2 regions of the Gordonia sp. CNJ-863 genome follow, and region 2 is predicted to be linked to the other one. Evidence: riboswitches for the same ligand, from Rfam matches in the RefSeq annotation. Region 2 holds a riboswitch; the other holds the start of a gene.
The links. A riboswitch is a leader RNA that binds a small molecule or an ion and turns the genes downstream of it on or off. The one in region 2 is predicted to bind thiamine pyrophosphate.
Positions count from the first base shown of each region.

Region 1 (9,756 bases), on a different contig from region 2:
CGAGCGCCTGGCCGATCATCGCCGGCTCCCTTCCGGGGTGCCCGGACCGGATTCGACGGACCGGAAGCCGTCGCCACCGTGATAGTCGACGGCGTGGGCGGTCATCGACATGAACACCTCCTCCAGCGAGGCCGATTCGGCGGCGAGCTCGTGCAGCGTCACGCCGGCCGCGGCGGCGATGTCCCCGACGCGGTCGGTCGTCGTGTCGGGTACCCGCATCACCGGCCGCCCGTGGGCGTCGGGTGCACCGGGCGCCGGCGCGAGGCCGGCCTTCGCCAGTGCGGTGTGCAGCTTCTCGAGTTCGGGTCCGCGCACCCGCACCGATTGCCGGGCCCGGCCGGTGAACTCACCGACCGAGCAGTCGGCGATGAGACGCCCACGACCGATGACGACGAGATGGTCTGCCGTCAGCGACATCTCGGTCAGCAGATGGCTGGAGACGAGTACGGTGCGGCCTTCGGCGGCCAACTGCCGCATGAAGCCCCGAATCCACACGATGCCCTCGGGATCGAGCCCGTTGACCGGTTCGTCGAACAACAGGGTGTGCGGGTCGCCGAGCAGCGCACCCGCGAGTCCGAGCCGCTGCGACATACCGAGCGAGAACCCACCGGCACGCTTCCGGGCCACCGACGCCAGGCCGACGATCTCGAGCACCTCGTCCACCCGGGACTTCGGAATCCGATTGCTCGCGGCGAGCCAACGCAGATGCGAACGCGCACTCCGATTGGGGTGGACCCAGTGTGCGTCGAGCAGCGCACCGACCTGGCGCAGCGGATGGTCGAGATCGCGGTACGGCACGTCGTCGATGGTCGCGGTCCCCGACGTCGGACGGTCGAGTCCGAGCATCATGCGCATCGTCGTCGACTTACCAGCACCGTTGGGCCCCAGGAAGCCGGTGACCCGCCCCGGCCCCACCTCGAAGGTGAGGTTGTCGACGGCGCGCTGACTCCCGAAGTCCTTCGTCAGATTCGTTACCCGCAACACGAGTCGACCATAGCCGCCGACCGGGGGTGCGCCGGGTGGTTGCGACACACCGGGCCCTCGAGGCTCGTCGCTTGCGCTCCCCGCACCTCAGGCAGCAAAGGGCGGGTCGGGCAGCAGGCAGTTGCGTGGGATCAGCCCTTCTCCGGCGTCGGCGACGATGCCCGCGCCCAGAACCGTTTCGGGATGCGACCCGCCCGTGCGGCGAGTCGTCCGGCGATCACCGCATGCCGCATCGCGGTCGCCATTCGCTCCGGATTCTCCGCACGGGTGACGGCGGTCGCGAGAAGCACTCCGTCGCAACCGAGTTCCATCGCACAAGCGGCGTCGCTGGCGGTGCCGATACCGGCGTCGAGGATCACCGGGAGGGGATCGTCGAAGGCCGTGGAACAGTGGTCGATGATCATCTCGATGTTGTGCGGGTTGAGGATTCCGAGTCCGGTCCCGATCGGTGAGCCGAGTGGCATGACCGCGGCGACGCCGAGGTCGGCGAGTCGCGCAGCGAGGACCGGGTCGTCGTTGGTGTAGGCGAGCACGACGAATCCGTCCGCCACCAATGCGGCTGCGGCGTCGACGAGTTCGACGGCATCCGGCATCAGGGTGCGTTCGTCGGCCACCACCTCGAGCTTCACCCAGTTCGTCTCGAACGCCTCGCGGGCCAACTGCGCGGTGAGCACCGCCTCGGCGGTGGTGTGGCATCCGGCGGTGTTGGGCAGGACCGCGATGTCCAGGCGGCGCAGCAGGTCGAACACCCCCGTCCCCGACGCGGCGTCGACGCGACGCACGGCGACGGTCGTGAGTTCGGTACCCGACGCGACGAGTGCACGCTCGAGGGACGCGAGATTCGTCGCGCCACCGGTTCCGGTGATGAGGCGGGAGGAGAACTCGCGGCCGGCGATCCGAAGCGGGTCCGCCTCGGAAACGTCTGCGCCGTCGATGATGCCGGACTCAGCCACCTTGCACCGCCGTCACGATCTCCACTACGGCTCCCGAGGTCATCGTGTGTTCCGACCATCGTCCTCGCGGTACGACTGCGCCGTCGACGGCCACCGCGATCCCGCGGTAAGGCAGTCCGAGGCGGGTGACGACATCCTTCACCGACTCGTCGTCGCCCACGTCGAGGTTCTCTCCGTTCACGGTGATGGTCACGCGGATGCTCCTTCCAGAATCCCGAGCACCCTGTCCGCCGTGCCCGGTGCGAGAACGATGCCGTTGCGGCCGTGGCCGGTCGCGACCACTGTACGGTCGTCGATCCGCTCCACGATCGGCAGTCCGTCGGCGGTGCACGGCCGTAGTCCGGCGCCCGCCTCGGTCAGTTCGTAGGTGCGCAGTCCCGGCATGACCTCGATCGCGTCGGCGAGCAGATCGGCGACGCCACCTGCCTGCGGAGTGCGGTCGCCGAAGTCACCGGCCTCGTATTGCGTTGCGCCGACCACGATCCCGTCCTCGCGCGGGACCAGGTAGACCGCCCGGCCGTGGAGCCGGGCCCGGACCACGTGCCCGGGCGGCGGAACCGACCACCGTGTCCGACGCAAGCGGAGGATCTCCCCCTTGGCCGCGTGGAGGGGCACCTCGGGAAGCAGTGCCGCCGTGGCGAGTCCGGCGGCGAGGAGGATCTGATCTCGCGGGCCGGCCTGTTCGCGGACGTCGGCGATGCTCTCCACCCGTGCATCCATGAACCGCACCCCGACCGCGGCCCCGGCGCTGCGCAGGGTCGCCAGCAGCCGTCGGTTGTCGATCGACCACTCCCCGACCGCCCGGTAGCCGCCGACGAGCCGCGAACTCAACGACGGCTCCAGGGAACGGATCTCACGACCCGTCACCGTGCTGAGCGTGGCGTCGGTGCGCGGCTGATTGGCCCAGACGAAATCGGCGAGATGGCGCAGGTACTCGGCGTCGGCTGCCGAACCGGCGACGAACAGGGAGTCGGTGGCCGTCACGATCGCGGGGTCGTCGAGCCGCTTCACCAGCGTCGGCCAGCGCCGCACCGATTCGACCGACAGCGCGAGCGCGGCCTCCTCCCCCGGATGTCCCTCGCCCAGCGAGCCGAGCATCCCGCCCGCAACCCATGAGGCCCGCTCGTCGTGACCGGCGTCGACGACGAACACCTGCCAGCCGGCGTCGGCGGCGGCGAGCGCACAGGTCAGACCGATCACGCCACCGCCGACGACGGTGAGCGCACGGTCGAGTCGTGCTGGGGTGTTGCTCAAGCCAGATCACCTTCCTTCGCCGGAATGACCCGGATCAGGTTCGACGGTCTGCGGAGGGGTCCGCACTCTCAGCCCGCCTGCCCGGGCTCCCGTGTGTTCTCGCGGTCCACCCTACGCCCGGCCGGTCGACGCAGGGCTAGCCTGGTCGCCGTGACGACTGCTTCCGAATCGCGCCGCCGCCTTGATTCCGCCCGGCTCTATCTGTGCACCGACGCGCGACGCGAGCGCGGCGACCTGCTCGACTTCGTCGGCTCCGCCCTCGCCGGCGGCGTCGACATCGTGCAGCTACGCGACAAGGGGTCGGCGGGCGAGAAGAAGTTCGGCACGCTCGAGGCCCGTGAGGAGCTCGAGATCCTCGCCGCGCTGCGGGGCGTCGTCGACGCCCATGGCGCGTTGCTGGCGGTCAACGACCGCGCGGACATCGCCGCTCTCTCGGGCGCCGACGTCCTCCACGTCGGACAGGGCGACCTGCCGCCGGAGGTGGCGCGCCGGATCGTCGGCCCCGACACGATCATCGGGGCGTCCACCCACGACCGCGAGCAGGCCGCGGCCGCAACCGCCGACCCCGACGTCGACTACTTCTGCGTCGGCCCGTGCTGGACCACGCCCACCAAGCCTGGTCGCAGTGCTGCCGGCCTCGACCTGGTGACGACGACCGCCGGCGCCGCGCCCGGCAAGCCGTGGTTCGCCATCGGCGGCATCGACGCCCCGCGGGTGCCGGAGGTGACCGCCGCAGGTGCCCGCCGGATCGTCGTGGTGCGGGCGATCACCGCCGCCACCGATCCCGCTGCCGCGGCCGCCGACCTCCTCGGCCGGTGGTAGCCCAGGGGTGGTCCTCAGGGTCGGTTGTCAGAGTGGACTGCCGAGGCGGAATCCGTTTGCCTGATCCGGACACCGCGGTCTAGCCTGGACCGATCATGATGTGCATCAAGAGCGCGCTCGTAACCCGCCGCAGCGGGGTCTGATTCTGACCGACCCCCCGCTGCGGGTCGGTTGCACGCTCTTGTCGGTCATCCGTTCTTCGACCGAAATCGGCTTTCGAGATGCACCTTCTTCATCTGCCTCACCCATCCTTCTCACGACACGGGCACACGACCGCGCCGTCGGGAGATCCCATCACCGAACACTTCGGCCGTCCGCTGCCCGCGGGTATGCGCGAGGAGGCCATCGGGATGAGCTGGCAACACTTCACCGACGAGTACGCGGGCAACGGAGCCATCCGGCTCGGATCGTGGTCGGTCGCACCGGCGCGGCAGGACCTCGTCGAATGCCGCGCGACCATCGCGATCGCCGATCGCCTCATGTCGTGCAGCGCTGTCGCCGCCGGACCGCTCGGCGCGATGACGTCGATCCTGTACGACCTCGGCGCACCCGTTCAGATCCTGCGGCTGCACCAGCGCGAGGTCGACGGGGCGATCGCCACGTTCCTGCTGTGTGAGAACAACGGTCGGCAGGCGTGGGCCTTCGGCGAGGGCAGGACCGGGGACGAGGCGAACATCGCCGCGCTGATCTCCGGCGCCAACCGGCTGCTCAGCCCCTAACCCTGCGGGTCGAGTGCGGCGATCCGCTCGCGCAGGGTGGGCCAGGCCCGGCCGAACGCCGGATGCAGCGGGAGCTGATCGACGTGCTGTTCTTCGACCCAGCGCAGTTCCGTCGACTCGAAGTTGGCGACCGTGCGGACCGGCGCATCGGTCTCGGCGATGACCGTCGTGTAGGTCCAGCCGCCCGGTGACTCGTGGGTGACGACGGCGGCGACGACACGAAGGTCGGCGCTGTCGATGCCGGCTTCCTCCTCGGCTTCCCGCATCGCGGTGTCGATGGCGCCCTCGTGGGAGTCGCGCGCACCGCCGGGCAGGGCCCAGGTGCCGCCCTGGTGCGACCACGCGGCGCGATGCTGGAGCAGAACGCCGGTCGCGCCGTCGGTCAGCGGCGCCCGGAGCAGCAGACCCGCCGCGCCGTGAACACCCCAATACCGTGAACCGTCGGGATCGATCAGCCAGCCGTCGCCGTCTCCGCGCACCACGCCTCCTTGCCGCCCGACGAGCCGATCGCCGGATTTCCTCCACCGTAAGTGAGACACGCGCGACCTGCCAGGGCGATCACGAACCCGTCGGCGTGGCGACGGCGATGCCCGGAGGAACCCTCCCCGATGGCATAGGCTGAAACACGCACGACCCGGTGAGCGATGACCCCGATGAGTCATTTCTTCTTATAGGTCGCGGGAGCCGGAACGGGGACCGGCGACCGAGCGGCCACACCGGAGACGATCCAGCGTTCGAGAAGGGGATCAGCTAGGTGACCGGCGATGCGTCCTCCGTGCGGACGGCACTCACCCGTGGCGGTCGCATGATCCGTCCCGCCCAGTCGTCGCCGCCGATCCGCCAGGTCCTCGCCGATCGTCGAGAGCTCGTCGCCACGGCCCGCGAGCGTGCGCAGTCACCGTTCCAAACGCTGCGGCATTACTCGGTCACCACGCCGGGCAAGCTGATCATCATCTGCGTCATCCTCTTCCTCGGCTGCGTGACCACCGGCCTGTACGCCTCGACCGTGCTCGAAGACCGCACCCAGACCCTGCAGCGCCTGATCGATCGCACCGAACCGCTCGCCGAGGCCGCGCAGGTTCTCTACAGCTCCCTGTCGATCGCCGACGCGTCCGCGAACGCCGCGTTCATCTCGGGCGGCCTGGAGACGCCGGAGCTGCGGCAACGCTACTCCGACGCGCTGGCGACGGCAGCGTCGTCGTTGATTCTCGCGACCGGAACCTCGAGCGAACCGGGACCGGGGATGACGGAGGACGCCACCGAGCGGGCCCTGTCGTCGGACCTCGACACCCTGTCGACGTCGATCCCGGTCTACAGCGGGCTCATCGAGACGGCCCGTACCAACAACCGGTTGGGCAATCCAGTCGGGTCGGCGTACCTGGGCCAGGCGTCGTCGTTGATGCAGGACAAGATCCTGCCGGCCGCCCAGCGCCTCTACGAGCGACGTTCGATGGCGATCGCCGATCCGCAGCATTCGCTGACCCGCCCGCCGTGGACGGTCTACATCCCCCTGCTGCTGCTGCTCACGGCCATGGTGCTGACGTCCCGCTACCTGGCACGCAGGACCCGCCGCCGATTCAACATCGGACTGGTCGCCGCGATCGGCGCGCTCTTCCTGGGGACGGTGTGGCTGCTCGCGTCCGGCCTGATGTCGGTCGCCGCGACCAGCAACGCCCGGACCGACGGCGCCGACCCGCTCCGCGAACTCACCGCCGCGCGCATCCTGACCCAGCAGGCGCGATCGGCCGAGACCCTGTCCCTCATCCGCCGCGGCGATCAGGGTGGGCTGGAACGCACCTTCGCCGCGACGACCGCCAAGATCGGCGGCATCGTCGACGACGTCCGCACATCCAAGGAGACCGGATCGGTGTCGGCGGAGCAGCTCGACACGGTGAGCTCGGCGCTGGCGGAGTGGAGACGCACCGATGCCGGCGTCCGGCGGTACATCCAGACCGGCAACTTCGACCGCGCCCGGCAACTCACCGTCGGGGACGGGCTGAACAGCTCGGCCCGCGCGTATACAGCCGTGGACAGTGCACTCGTCGACGCGATCACCACCGCGCGAACGTCGTTCCGCGACGACATCAACACCGCTCAGCGCGTACTCGGCTTCACCGGGACCGGGATACTCCTGCTCGCGGTCCTCGCCGCCGTCGCGATCGTCGGCGGACTCGTCCCCCGAATACGGGAGTACCGATGACCCGCCCCCGATTCCATCTGTCCGGCCCCGCCCGCTCGCGGCGACCGCTGGTCGTTGCGGTCCTCCTGCTCGTGGCTCTGGTCGCCACGGGCTGTGTCCGGTTTCCCGCCCCGGACGCACCGCCTCCGACCGCGACCGCCGGACCGCTGGTGTTGCCCGGCGTCCAGACCGACGTGCCGGTCGAGCCGCCGCCGAGTTCGGAGGCGTGCAACGCGACCCTCACCCTGCGCCCACCCGCCCAGATGCCGGCGCCCGGACGCATGCCGCCGAACTCGACGATGGCCGGCATCTTCGAACGCGGGCGGCTCATCGTCGGACTCGACATCGGGTCCAACCTGTTCAGCTTCCGGGACCCCATCTCCGGCGACATCGAGGGCTTCGACGTCGACATCGCCCGCGAGATCGCGGGTGCGATCTTCGGCGACCCGAACCGCGTCGAATTCCAGGTGCTCAGCTCCGCGCAACGCATCGACGCGTTGCGGGACAAGACCGTCGACGTCGTCATCAAGACGATGAGCATCACCTGCGACCGCCTCCGCGACATCTCGTTCTCGGCCCCGTATTACGTGGCGTCGCAACGTATCCTGTCGTTCCGTAACTCGAACATCGTCGGACCGTCCCAGCTCGCCGACAAGCGGGTCTGCGCCGCACGCGGCACCACCTCGATCGGCCGGATGCAGTCCATCCAGCCGCGGGTGCGGATCGTCAGCACCACCACCTGGGCCGACTGCCTCGTGCTCATGCAGCAGGGTCAGGTCGACGCGGTCACCAGCGACGACGCCATCCTCGCCGGGCTCGCCGCGCAGGACCCGTGGGTCCGGGTCGTCGGCCCCAGCCTCGGTGAGGAGTTCTACGGCGTGGGCATCCCGAAGGGCGAGGACGACATGGTCCGCTTCGTCAACGGGGTCCTCGAACGCGCCCGCGCGACCGGGCGCTGGCAACAGATCCGCGATCGCTGGCTCACCATCCTCGACAGTGGATTCGGCGCTCCGCAGCCGTACTACCGGGACTGATGCCCATGGACTACGCCGGCGAACCATCCCAGGCAGACCCTCACGGACCCGAGGTCCGGACGCACCCACCCCCGACACCCCGGAGGAGGTCGGTACCCAGCGCGTCTCGCTCGCCGACCTGATGGGTGACGACGCGACGGACACCGACCGGCACACCCCCGACGACCACACGACCGACGACCACACGACCGACGTCCGTTCCCCCGACGAGGGCACCACCGACCAGGTCGTCGAAGTCGGCACGCAGAAGGTCGATCTCGACGCACTCATGGCCGAGGGCGACAACACCGCCGACGACACCACCAGACCCCGCGCGGTGACCGACCCCGATGTCGGGACACAGGCGGCCGCACCCGCATTCACCGTCGGCATCGCGCCGCAGGATCGCTTCGACGGCCGGACCGACCGGGTCGTCCGTACCCGGGCGACACCGGAACCGGATTCGGGTCCGCTCGGGCGGCGACTCGTCCCACGGCGTCGCCCGCCGGTCCACGAGCGCCGTCTGGGCAGCGGCCTGGTCGAGATGCCGAAGATCACCGACATCGAACCCGAGGACGCGGTCATCGACGATCCGGTGATCGCCGAGGGCAAGCGATTCTGTTGGCGCTGCGGCAAACCCGTCGGGCGACTCGAGGGCGAAGGCGAGGGCCCACCCACCGGCGACTGCGCCAACTGCGGTGCGCGGTACTCGTTCGTGCCGGGACTCGCCCAGGGGACACTGGTCGCGGACCAGTACGAGATCGCCGGCGCCATCGCCCACGGCGGCCTCGGATGGATCTACCTGGCCATCGACCGCAACGTCAGCGACCGGCCCGTCGTTCTGAAAGGACTTCTGAATTCCTCTGATTCGGAGGCCCAACGCGTCGCCGTGGCCGAGCGGCAGTTCCTGGCGTCGGTGAACCATCCGGGCATCGTCAAGATCTACAACTTCGTCGAACACATCAGCGACGACGGTGAGCGTTTCGGTTACATCGTCATGGAGTACATCGGCGGTCAGACGCTCAAACAGATCACCTCGGGTGATCCGGAGAAGTCGCTGCTGTCAGTCGAACAGGGCCTCGCCTACATCCTCGAGGTGTTGCTGGCCGTCGGCTATCTCCACTCGGTGGGCCTGGTCTACAACGACGTCAAACCCGAGAACATCATGGTCGGCAGCGACGAGGTCAAGCTGATCGACCTCGGGGCGGTCTCACCGATCAACGGCTACGGCCATCTCTACGGCACACCGGGTTTCCAGGCCCCCGAGATCGTCAAGACCGGGCCCCAGGTGGCCACCGACATCTACAGCGTCGGACGCACCCTCGCGGTGCTGACCGTGCCGATGGAGATGCGCAACGGCCGCTACGTCGACGGTCTGCCGGCCCCCGACGAGACTGCCGTCTTCCGCGACAATCCGTCGTTCTACCTTCTGCTGCAACGTGCCACCGCCCCCGATCCGGCCGACCGGTTCGCCTCCGCGGAGGAGATGAGCACCCAGGTGCTCAACGTGCTGCGCGAGACGGTCGCCGTACACACCGGCGTCCCCCGGCCCTCGCTGTCCACGGTCTTCACCCCGCAGCGGTCGACGTTCGGCACCGACCTGATGCTCGCCCCGGTCGACGGCTTCTTCGACCCCGACCAGGCCGCGTTCTACGATCCGGTCGACATCGCCACCGCACTCCCCCTGCCCCTGGTGAATCCGCTGGATCCGGCCGCGAGCCTGTTGACGTCGGCGGCCCTGTCGGACCCGCGGCAGACTCTCGACTCGATCAACACCGCACGCGCCGAAGGGTTCGCGTCGCTGTTCGGCGGCCGGCCGGTGAAGAACGCCC
Region 1 covers NZ_MKKG01000044.1:285,119-294,874, reverse strand. The annotation lists gene BJF87_RS19675 (ABC transporter permease) at 1-19, opposite strand, end outside; gene BJF87_RS19670 (ABC transporter ATP-binding protein) at 16-984, opposite strand; gene BJF87_RS19665 (thiazole synthase) at 1,116-1,937, opposite strand; gene thiS (sulfur carrier protein ThiS) at 1,930-2,130, opposite strand; gene thiO (glycine oxidase ThiO) at 2,127-3,191, opposite strand; TPP riboswitch at 3,185-3,294, opposite strand; gene thiE (thiamine phosphate synthase) at 3,342-4,013, shown strand; gene BJF87_RS19645 (hypothetical protein) at 4,364-4,732, shown strand; gene BJF87_RS19640 (NUDIX hydrolase) at 4,729-5,211, opposite strand; gene BJF87_RS19635 (hypothetical protein) at 5,487-6,932, shown strand; gene BJF87_RS19630 (glutamate ABC transporter substrate-binding protein) at 6,929-7,945, shown strand; gene BJF87_RS19625 (serine/threonine-protein kinase) at 8,067-9,756, shown strand, end outside.
Region 1: linked by a shared signal. The riboswitch ahead of thiO (glycine oxidase ThiO) and the one ahead of thiC (phosphomethylpyrimidine synthase ThiC) in region 2 are both predicted to bind thiamine pyrophosphate.

Region 2 (9,756 bases):
TCGAAACCGACCCACCCGTAGAGACGCCAGTCGGGGATCGACAGCGACTCCGTCGCCGCGGCCAGTGCGTCGGCCGGGTCACCGTGCCATGCGGTGGTCGACCGGCGCCCATGGTCGTCGACGATGACCTCACCACGTGTGACCACCACTCGCACGTGAACGCCGGCAGCGAAGGTCCAGCGACCGTTGCGCTCGTAGACGACGTGGTCGCCGAACTCGCCGGAACCCGCCCAGGCCGCCGAGATCCGGGCGGCGTCCGCGTCGGCGAACCGCGTCGTCGGAGCGTTCAGGCCGGCGGCGCCCTCGAGGCCGAGGTCCGCGGCATCGAGCCTCGATGTCGGCGAGTCGGTCGTCAGCGACATGTCGTTGTCCTCCGGTCGTGGGCGGCAGCACCAGTGATCCTAGGGATTTTAGGACAGCCTAAGCAAATGTTGGCGAGTCGATGGCGTGGATCACACCACCAGACCGACCGGTAAGGTTACCCTACCCTGCCTGTGTTTGAATGGGTCCCATGCCGACGCCTCTGGACCACGCGACCGACCTGCTCGACGGTTTCACCCCGTACGCCGACGCCCAGGCAGCCCGCTACCGCGACGCCGAACTGTTCCGCGGACTCCCACTGTTCGCCGGCTTCGACGCCAGTGCCGAGAGCACCCCCGATGCCCCGGCCGTCACCGATGCCTCGATCGACGGGCCGCGGACGCTCACGTACTCCGAACTGCGCGAGGCCTCGCTGCGTCGAGCGGCCGGATTCGTCGCGGCCGGACTCCGCCCCGGAGATCGCGTCGTCCTCCAGCAGAACAACTCGCTCGAGTTCGTCGTGAATCTGCTCGGCCTGCTCCGCGCGCGCGTCGCCCCCGTCATGACCCTGCCCGCACACCGGATCACCGAGATCGCACATCTCGCCGCCGGTGCCGGGGCCGTCGCCTACATCGGTGAGGACGGTCGACGCGGCTTCGACTTCCGGGACCTCGCCACCGAGCTGCAGTCCCGCGTCCCGGCCGTCACGCAAGTGTTCGTCTCCGGCGATCCCGGTCCGTTCGCGACCGCACCCGACGCGGATCCCGCATCGGTCGACCTCCCGGCCTCGCCGAACTCCGACCTCCCGGCCCTTTTCCTGGTCTCGGGCGGCACCACCGGCCTGCCCAAACTGATCGCGCGCACGCACGACGACTACGACCTGAACGCACGACTGTCGGCCGAGGTCGCGAAGCTGACCGCCGACGACACCTATCTCGTCGCATTGCCGGCGGCCCACAACTTCCCGCTGTGCTGCCCGGGCATCCTCGGCGTCTTCGGGGTAGGCGGCCACGTCGTCTTCACCGACAACCCGAGCCCCGACAACACCTTCGACCTCATCGAACGTCACCGCGTGACGGTGACCGCCCTGGTCCCCGCCCTCGCACAGCTGTGGTGCGCGGCGACCGAGTGGGAGCCCGCCGACATCAGCTCGCTGCGACTCCTGCAGGTCGGCGGCGCCAAGCTCGCCCACCCGGACGCCGTCGCCCTCGACGAAGCGCTCGGCGACGTGGTCCAGCAGGTGTTCGGCATGGCCGAGGGCCTCATCTGCTACACCCGGCCCGACGAGCCGCGGAACCTCGTCCACGAGGTCCAGGGCTCGCCGATGTCGGAGTTCGACGAGGTACGCGTCGTCGACGAGGAGGGCGTGGACGTTCCCGACGGCGAAGAAGGCGAACTGCTGGTGCGCGGCCCGTACACGATCCGCGGGTACTACCGGGCCGACGCGCACAACGAGAAGTCCTTCACCCCCGACGGCTTCTACCGGTCGGGCGACAAGGTGACCCGGCTGCCGTCGGGGCATCTCTCCGTGACCGGTCGCATCAAGGACACCATCGTCCGGGCGGGCGAGAACGTGGCCGCCGACGACGTCGAGGAGAACCTGCTCGCGCACCCATCGGTACGCCAGGTCGCGGTGGTCGGGCTTCCCGACGACGCACTGGGCGAGAAGATCTGCGCCGCGGTCGTGCTCTCCCATGACCATCCGCCGGCCCAACCGCTCGAACTGGCCACGCTGCGCATGTTCCTCGCGGACCGCGGCCTCGCATCGTTCAAACTGCCCGACGTGGTCCGCGTCGTCCGGACCCTCCCCGTCACCGCCGTCGGCAAGATCGACAAGAAGGTCTTACGAGAGCAGCTGGTGTCCACAGCGGGATGACCTCGACACCCGGCGCCCTCGCTATGCTTTGACGCACCTGCGGACGGGTCTCGAACGTCCGCTGACCTGTGAGGAGTGAGTCGCCGTGGCGCTGACCGTGCAGCGCCTGTCCCAGAACGCCGACCTGGGCCTGACGCTGGTGGCAGGTCACGCCGGCGCCGACCGGGTCATCGAGTGGGCACACGCCATCGAACTCGCCGATCCCGCTCCCTGGATCACCGGCGGTGAACTGGTGATGACCACGGGCCTGGCGATCGGACCTTCCGACTCCGAACAGTTCGACTACGTGGCCCGCCTGGTGCAGGCGCGGGCGGCGGCACTCGCCGTCGACACCGGCATGACCTTCGACGCGGTCCCTGACGGCATCCGGGCCGCCGGCGACGCACTGGGTCTGCCCGTCCTCGCAGTGCCACCGCACACTCCGTTCATCGCGGTCACCCGCGCCGTGATCGACGATCTGACCGCCGATCGGGTGCGCGCGGTGCAGCAGGTCGTCGACCAGCAGGACAAGTTCGCCCGCGATCTTCTCCGCGGCGGCATACCGCATCTGGTCACCGCGCTCGGGCGTGCCCTCTCGTGCTCGGTCGTCCTCGTCGACGCCGAGGGCGGGGCACTCTCGGTCCACGGTCCTGACGCGGCGCGGGCACTCGAACATGCGCGTTCAGTGGCACGCGGTTCGGGACGCCGCCGACAGGCCGGCTCTGCCTTCGCCGACGAACACACCACGTACCTCGTGCAGAGCGTGTCCGTCGCCCGGGAGCCGCATGGGTATCTGGCGGTGGCGTCGCCGGCGGCGTTGCGGCCGGAGGAACGACTCCTCGTGGCCCACGCGGTGGCTTTGCTGTCGATCGAACTGGGCAAGCCGGCGAAGGTGATCGACGCCGAACAGCGGCTCCGGACGGTCGTGACGCAAGCACTCGTGAACCTCGGTCCCGAACTCGACGCGGGCCTGCTGCGGTACTTCGGCTTCGACGAGGACACCCGCGTCGTCGCGATCACGGTGACGAACGTCGGGCCGGCGTTGCCGGCTCTTCGGGAAACGGCCGATCTGATCACACGGCAATCAGTTCCGTACCTCTTGTCGCCGATACGGGAGGGTCTGCTGCTCGTCGTGTCCGACGACCGCGGACGGGACTGGGTTGTCGAATTCGTCGCGCGGCTCGGCGCCCGGCTGGAACGGACGCTGCGGGCCGGGCGAGGCGGGACCGCCGTGATCGCCGAAACCGCCGTGAGCCTCCGCCAGGCCAGGGCCGCCCTGCACCTCGGCCCGACGCAGGAGACGGTCGTCGACTTCTCGGACACGGGTACCTTCTCGATGTTGTTCAGTGGACGGTCACCCGGCGAACTGTCCGCGATGTCGCGAATCGTCCTGGGACCACTCGAGGATTACGACGCCGCACACGGTTCGTCGGTGGATCTCGTCACCGCGCTACGGACCTGGCTCCGGCACGACGCACACATCGAGAGCGCCGCAAGCGAATTGGGCGTACACCGACACACCATGCGGAGTCGGCTGGCCAAGGTCGGCCAACTCCTCGGCCGCGACCTCGACTCGGCCGAGGTCCGGGTCGAGCTGTGGATAGCGGTCAAAGCGCGCGAACTCCTCGACGTCCTCGAGACCGATTGACGCGCGGTCGTATCGGTGTCGACGGCCGTCAGATGCGCGGCGCGCCACCACGGAGGTAGACCGTGGTGGTGTGGGTGAAGAACTCGCGCGCCGAACGTCCCTGCTCTTTGGGCCCGTACCCGCTTTTCTTGCTCCGCCGAACGGTACATGGGGATCGGCGCCCGCCGACTCCGAATTGACGTGCAGGATACCGACGTCGAGGTCGTCGACCGCCTCCAGTGCACGGGTGAGATCCTGCGTGAAAAGTGCAGCGGACAACCCGTACTCGCCGTCGCCGGCCACCCGGAACGCCTCGGAGACCGAGGGCACACGGACCACCGCCAGGACCGGACCGAAGAGCTCGTCGCGCCACACGTCGAGGTCCGTGGACGGTAGTTCCAGGATCGTCGGGGACACGAAGTATCCGTCTTCGGGGGTATCCACGGGCGGCTGGTCACCCCCGGTGAGCACGGTCGCACCCTGCTCGACTGCGCGAAGGATGCCGGCCCTGATGGCGTCGCGGGCAGGGGCCGTGATCACCGGACCCATCTCGGTGGAGGGGTCCAAGGGATCACCGACGACCAGGTCGGCGGCAGCCTTGCTCAGTGCGGCGAGGAGTTCGTCGGCCACCGCCTCGGTGATGACGAGTCGCGATGTGGCCGTACACTTCTGGCCCGAGGAGCGGAACGCTCCCAACAGGATCTGCTGGACCGCCAGGTCGAGGTCGGCGTCACCGAGGACGATCGCGGCGTTCTTGCCACCCATCTCGGCCTGCACCGGCACGCCGCGCGCGGCGCCGGCGGCCGCGATACCGCGTCCGACCCCGGTCGACCCGGTGAAGGTGATGGCGTCGATGCCGGTGTGATGGACGATGGCGTCGCCGATCTCACGGTCGCCGAACGTCAGATTCACTACGCCGGCGGGGAGCCCGGCTTCGGTCAGGGCCTGCGCCAAACGGAACGCGAGCAGCGGGACGGTGCCGGCCGGCTTCCATACCACGGTGTTGCCGTAGACGAGGGCCGGCGCGATCTTCCACGCCGGGATCGCGATCGGGAAGTTGAACGGGGTGATGACACCGATGGTGCCGATCGGTTTGCGCGTCACCAGGATTCGCTCACCCTTGCGCGGTGACGAGTACACCTCGCCGGCCTCGCGGTCACCGTCGGCGCCGTAGTAGCGGAGGATCTGCGCGGCGCGCCGCACCTCGCCGATACCCTCGGCGAGCGTCTTGCCCTCCTCGCGGGCGAGTTCCGCGCCCCATTCCTCGGCATTGCGCTCCAGGACGCCGGCAGCCTGCACGAGTACCCCACCGCGTTCGTGCGTGGACAGGCGTGACCACTCGGCCAGGCTGCGTCCGGCCGCGGTGACCGCGGCGTCCAGTTGGCGGATGCTCGCCCGACGCCCCACGGCCACGACGACGTTCGGGTCACCGGGGCTGTCGCTGGCAAAGGGCGCGTCCTCGCCGTCGACCCATTGTCCGTCGATGAGGTTGTACAGGGACTCGACCGTCTCGGTCATCGTTCTCGCTTCCGTGGCAGCAGTCGGCCCGACAACCGGGCGGGATCACCGCCGAACAATACGTCCGCATCGGCACGCAAGGTCGTCGCCCGAGGGTACAAAACCTCGGCCGCGGGTCACCCTGGCGTATAAGAACGCCAACGCCGGCAAGCAGCACCCCGGGCGCGCGGAAGCCGCCTGCTCACACCGGCGCGAGCTCGACGATCCCCGGGTGATGGTCGAGATAGTTCTTGGTGAACGAGCACACCGGCCGAAGCCGCGCGTTGCGTTCCCGGGCGAAGTGGATGACCGTCCGGGTGAGACGCGTGGCGAGCCCGTGACCGCTGTATTCGTCGTAGAGAACCGTGTGCAGAACGGTGATGGTGGTCTGACCGTCGACGGTCTCGATCGAGTAGCCGAGCACCCCGACGAGATCCCCCGCGACCCAGAGTTCGAACCTCTCGCGGTCGGGGTTGTGCACCACCTGAGCGATCTGCTGCAGAATGGATCGCGCCGACTGCGGCGGCCGATGCCGGTTCTTGCGTAACACCTACATCTCCTTACGTGATCACTGTGGCGGGTCACCGGCAGGACGTCGCGGCTCGACGCAAGGACCCCTGTGACTAGGGTCACACCCTACCTTACGGTTCCGTAACTGCCGAGACCTCCCGGTGATCCGGTGCAGTGAGCATCTGGGCGCATCGTCAGGTGTTGACCGACGTTGTAGGGTGGCGAACGCAACACAATTACACACGCGGGGGCTCTCACGATGACCGAGGGCTGAGATGGCGACGGGCGGTCGCCGACCGCTCGAACCTGTCCGGGTAATGCCGGCGTAGGGAGAACCATCATGGGCACACGTGTATCCACCGCACCCACCACTGCGACATTCACAGACGGCGGTCTGACCACCGGGCCGATCGAGGGAAGTTCCAAGCACTACCTCTCCGTCGATCACCTCCGTGTACCGCAGCGTCGAATCCACCTGACGAACGGGGAACACCTCGACGTCTACGACACCTCCGGGCCGTACACCGACCCCGATGCCGTGATCGACGTGGAGCGCGGCCTGCCACCGACCCGGGACGCGTGGCACCGCCCGGAACCCGTCGACGGCGCGAGCACCCAACTCGCCTGGGCGCGAGCGGGGATCGTCACCGATGAGATGCGGTTTATCGCGGCACGGGAGGGCGTCGACCCCGACCTGGTCCGCTCCGAGGTGGCCATCGGCCGCGCCGTCATCCCGGCCAACCATCGTCATCCGGAGTCGGAGCCGATGATCATCGGCAAGCGGTTCGCGGTGAAGATCAATGCGAACATCGGCAATTCTGCGGTGCGCAGTTCGATCGCGGACGAGGTCGAGAAGATGGTGTGGGCCACCCGATGGGGCGCCGACACCATCATGGACCTGTCCACCGGCGCCGACATCCACACCACCCGGGAGTGGATTCTGCGCAACTCCCCCGTCCCCGTCGGGACCGTGCCGATCTATCAGGCCCTCGAGAAGGTGAACGGCGATCCCGTCGCTCTCACGTGGGAGATCTACCGCGACACCGTGATCGAGCAGGCCGAGCAGGGTGTCGACTACATGACGGTGCATGCCGGGGTGCTTCTCCGCTACGTGCCGCTGACCGCCCGGCGGGTCACCGGCATCGTCTCGCGGGGCGGATCGATCATGGCCGCCTGGTGCCTGGCGCACCACGAAGAATCGTTCCTGTACACGCACTTCGACGAACTGTGCGAGATCTTCCGCCGCTACGACATCACCTTCTCCCTCGGCGACGGACTGCGTCCGGGGTCGATCGCCGACGCCAACGACGAGGCCCAGTTCGCCGAACTGCGCACCCTCGGCGAACTGACCTCCATCGCGAAATCCCATGGCGTGCAGGTGATGATCGAGGGCCCGGGACACATCCCGATGCACAAGATCGTCGAGAACGTGCGTCTCGAAGAAGAACTCTGCGAGGAGGCGCCGTTCTATACGCTCGGCCCCCTCGCCACCGACATCGCACCCGCCTACGACCACATCACCTCCGCCATCGGCGCGGCGATGATCGCCCAGGCGGGCACGGCCATGCTCTGCTACGTCACACCCAAGGAGCACCTCGGGCTGCCCGACCGGGACGACGTGAAGGTCGGCGTCATCACCTACAAGATCGCGGCCCACTCGGCGGATCTCGCGAAGGGCCATCCGCGGGCGCAGGAACGTGATGACGCATTGAGCAAGGCGCGCTTCGAGTTCCGTTGGGTCGACCAGTTCAACCTCGCCCTCGACCCGGACACCGCCCGCGAGTATCACGATGAGACCCTGCCGGCCGAGCCCGCGAAGACCGCGCACTTCTGCTCGATGTGCGGTCCCAAGTTCTGCTCGATGCGGATCTCCGCCGACGTGCGCGCCTACGCGGAGGAGAACAACCTGGTGACCGCCGAAGACATCGACCGCAAGATCGCCGAAGGGATGGCGGCGAAGTCGGCCGAGTTCGCCGAGGCGGGCAACCGCGTGTACCTGCCGCTCGAAACCGGTCCCGGAGGTTCTGCGTGACCGACGTCGAGTTGCTGCCCGTCGCAGCACCGGGAGAGACCCCGGTCCGCGTGATGACCATCGCCGGATCGGATTCCGGCGGTGGTGCCGGCATCCAGGCCGACCTGCGCACCTTCGCGCTGCTCGGCCTTCACGGCTGTGTCGCGGTCACCGCGGTCACCGTGCAGAACTCGCTGGGCGTCACCGGTTTCCAGGAGATCGCACCGGAGACCGTCGCCGCCCAGATCGCCACGGTCGCCGACGACATCGGCGTCGGCGCCGCCAAGACCGGCATGCTGGCGTCTGCACCGATCATCGACGCCGTCGTCGCGCAGTGCTCGGCGAGCGGTATCGGTCGCGACGGTTCCTCGCCGCTGGTCGTCGACCCGGTGTGCGCCTCGATGCACGGGAATCAACTACTCGCCGACTCCGCCCTGGACACCCTGCGCGACAACCTCTTCCCGCTGGCAACGGTGGTGACGCCCAACCTCGACGAGGTGCGCCTCATCACCGGCATCGACGTCGTCGACACCGACTCTCAGCGCGACGCAGCGAAGGCGCTGTTCGATCTCGGACCCGCGTGGGCGCTCGTCAAGGGAGGCCACCTGCGGTCGAGCGACCACTCCCCCGACCTGCTCTACGACGGCGCGGAGTTCATCGAGCTCAACCACGAGCGCATCGACACCGCCCACGACCACGGCGCGGGTGACACCCTCGCCGCGGCGATCACCTGCGCCCTGGCACACGGCTATTCGGTGCCCGACGCAGTCTGCTTCGCGAAGAAGTGGGTCACCCGCGGCCTGGCCGCCGCCTATCCGCTCGGCGCCGGCCACGGCCCGGTGAACCCGCTGTGGCGGGTGAGCGGCCCCTACTGACGCACCGCCGAGCGAACGATCTCGCCGATACGCACTTCGGTCCCGCGATTCTGTTTCCTTCCCGCGTGCCGGCTAGCGCCCGCGGGAAGGAAACGGCACCGCGGGAGAGTTGGCGCAGACCTACTTCTCCCAGCCGATGTCCTCGATGGGACCGACATAGAACTGTCCCGCTCCGTAATTGGCGAGCCCTTCCTTCACCGCGACCATGGACGGACCGTTGAAGAGGGGGAGGTTGGAGAACTGCGCGAAGGCCTCGCGCTCGAGTTCGTTCCCGGCTTTGATCTGGGCCATCGGGTCGCCGATCCTCGACATCGCACGGATCTGTGCGTCGAGTTCCGGGGACCCGGCACCGGCGGGGTTCAGCTGGGACCCCATGCACCACACCTGACAGAAGTAGGCCATGCCGAAGGGGTCGCTCGACGAGAAGCCGAGCAGGAGCACGTCGAACTCCTTGTTGACCACCACCTGCGAGAAGTCGGCCGACGGGCGTTGGCGGACAGCGAGGTCGACGCCCACCTTCTTCAGGATCGCCTGGAGCGCGCGTGACAGGTTCTGGGTCGTGGTGTCGTCGCCGATGTTGGGCAACTCCAGCGACAGCCGTCTCCCGTCCTTGCTGCGGATGCCGTCCCCACCCTCGGTCCACCCCGACCGGTCGAGCAGTTCCTCGGCTTTCGCCGGGTCGTAGGACAACACGTCCGACAGGTTGTCCTCGTATCCCGGCTGGAACGGGTACAGCGACAACGAACCGGGGAGTTCCTCCGTGTAGTTGAGGCCGGTGAACCTGATGCGCGACAGCGTCTCCCGGTCGACGGCGGAGAGCACGGCCTCACGGACGCGCCGATCGGACAGGATCGGGGTGTCGAGGTTGAGCACCAGCAACGACTGCTGCGGTGCGGCCGCGGTGCGAATGTCGATGCCGTTCATCGTGAGTGCCCGCGCGCGCGCGTCTTTGGCGGCCACCCCGGTCGCGTCGATCTCGCCGTTCTGGAAGGCGTTGAGCGCCGCCTGGGACTCCATCTGCCGGAAGATCCGTCGGTCGAGTTTGCCGGGTTTCCCCCACCACTTGGGATTTCGTTCGAAG
Region 2 covers NZ_MKKG01000033.1:272,725-282,480, reverse strand. The annotation lists gene BJF87_RS17160 (salicylate synthase) at 1-362, opposite strand, end outside; gene BJF87_RS17155 ((2,3-dihydroxybenzoyl)adenylate synthase) at 512-2,176, shown strand; gene BJF87_RS17150 (PucR family transcriptional regulator) at 2,262-3,803, shown strand; partial or broken gene BJF87_RS17145 (aldehyde dehydrogenase family protein) at 3,832-5,300, opposite strand; gene BJF87_RS17140 (GNAT family N-acetyltransferase) at 5,482-5,829, opposite strand; TPP riboswitch at 6,024-6,138, shown strand; gene thiC (phosphomethylpyrimidine synthase ThiC) at 6,130-7,821, shown strand; gene thiD (bifunctional hydroxymethylpyrimidine kinase/phosphomethylpyrimidine kinase) at 7,818-8,675, shown strand; gene BJF87_RS17125 (ABC transporter family substrate-binding protein) at 8,796-9,756, opposite strand, start outside.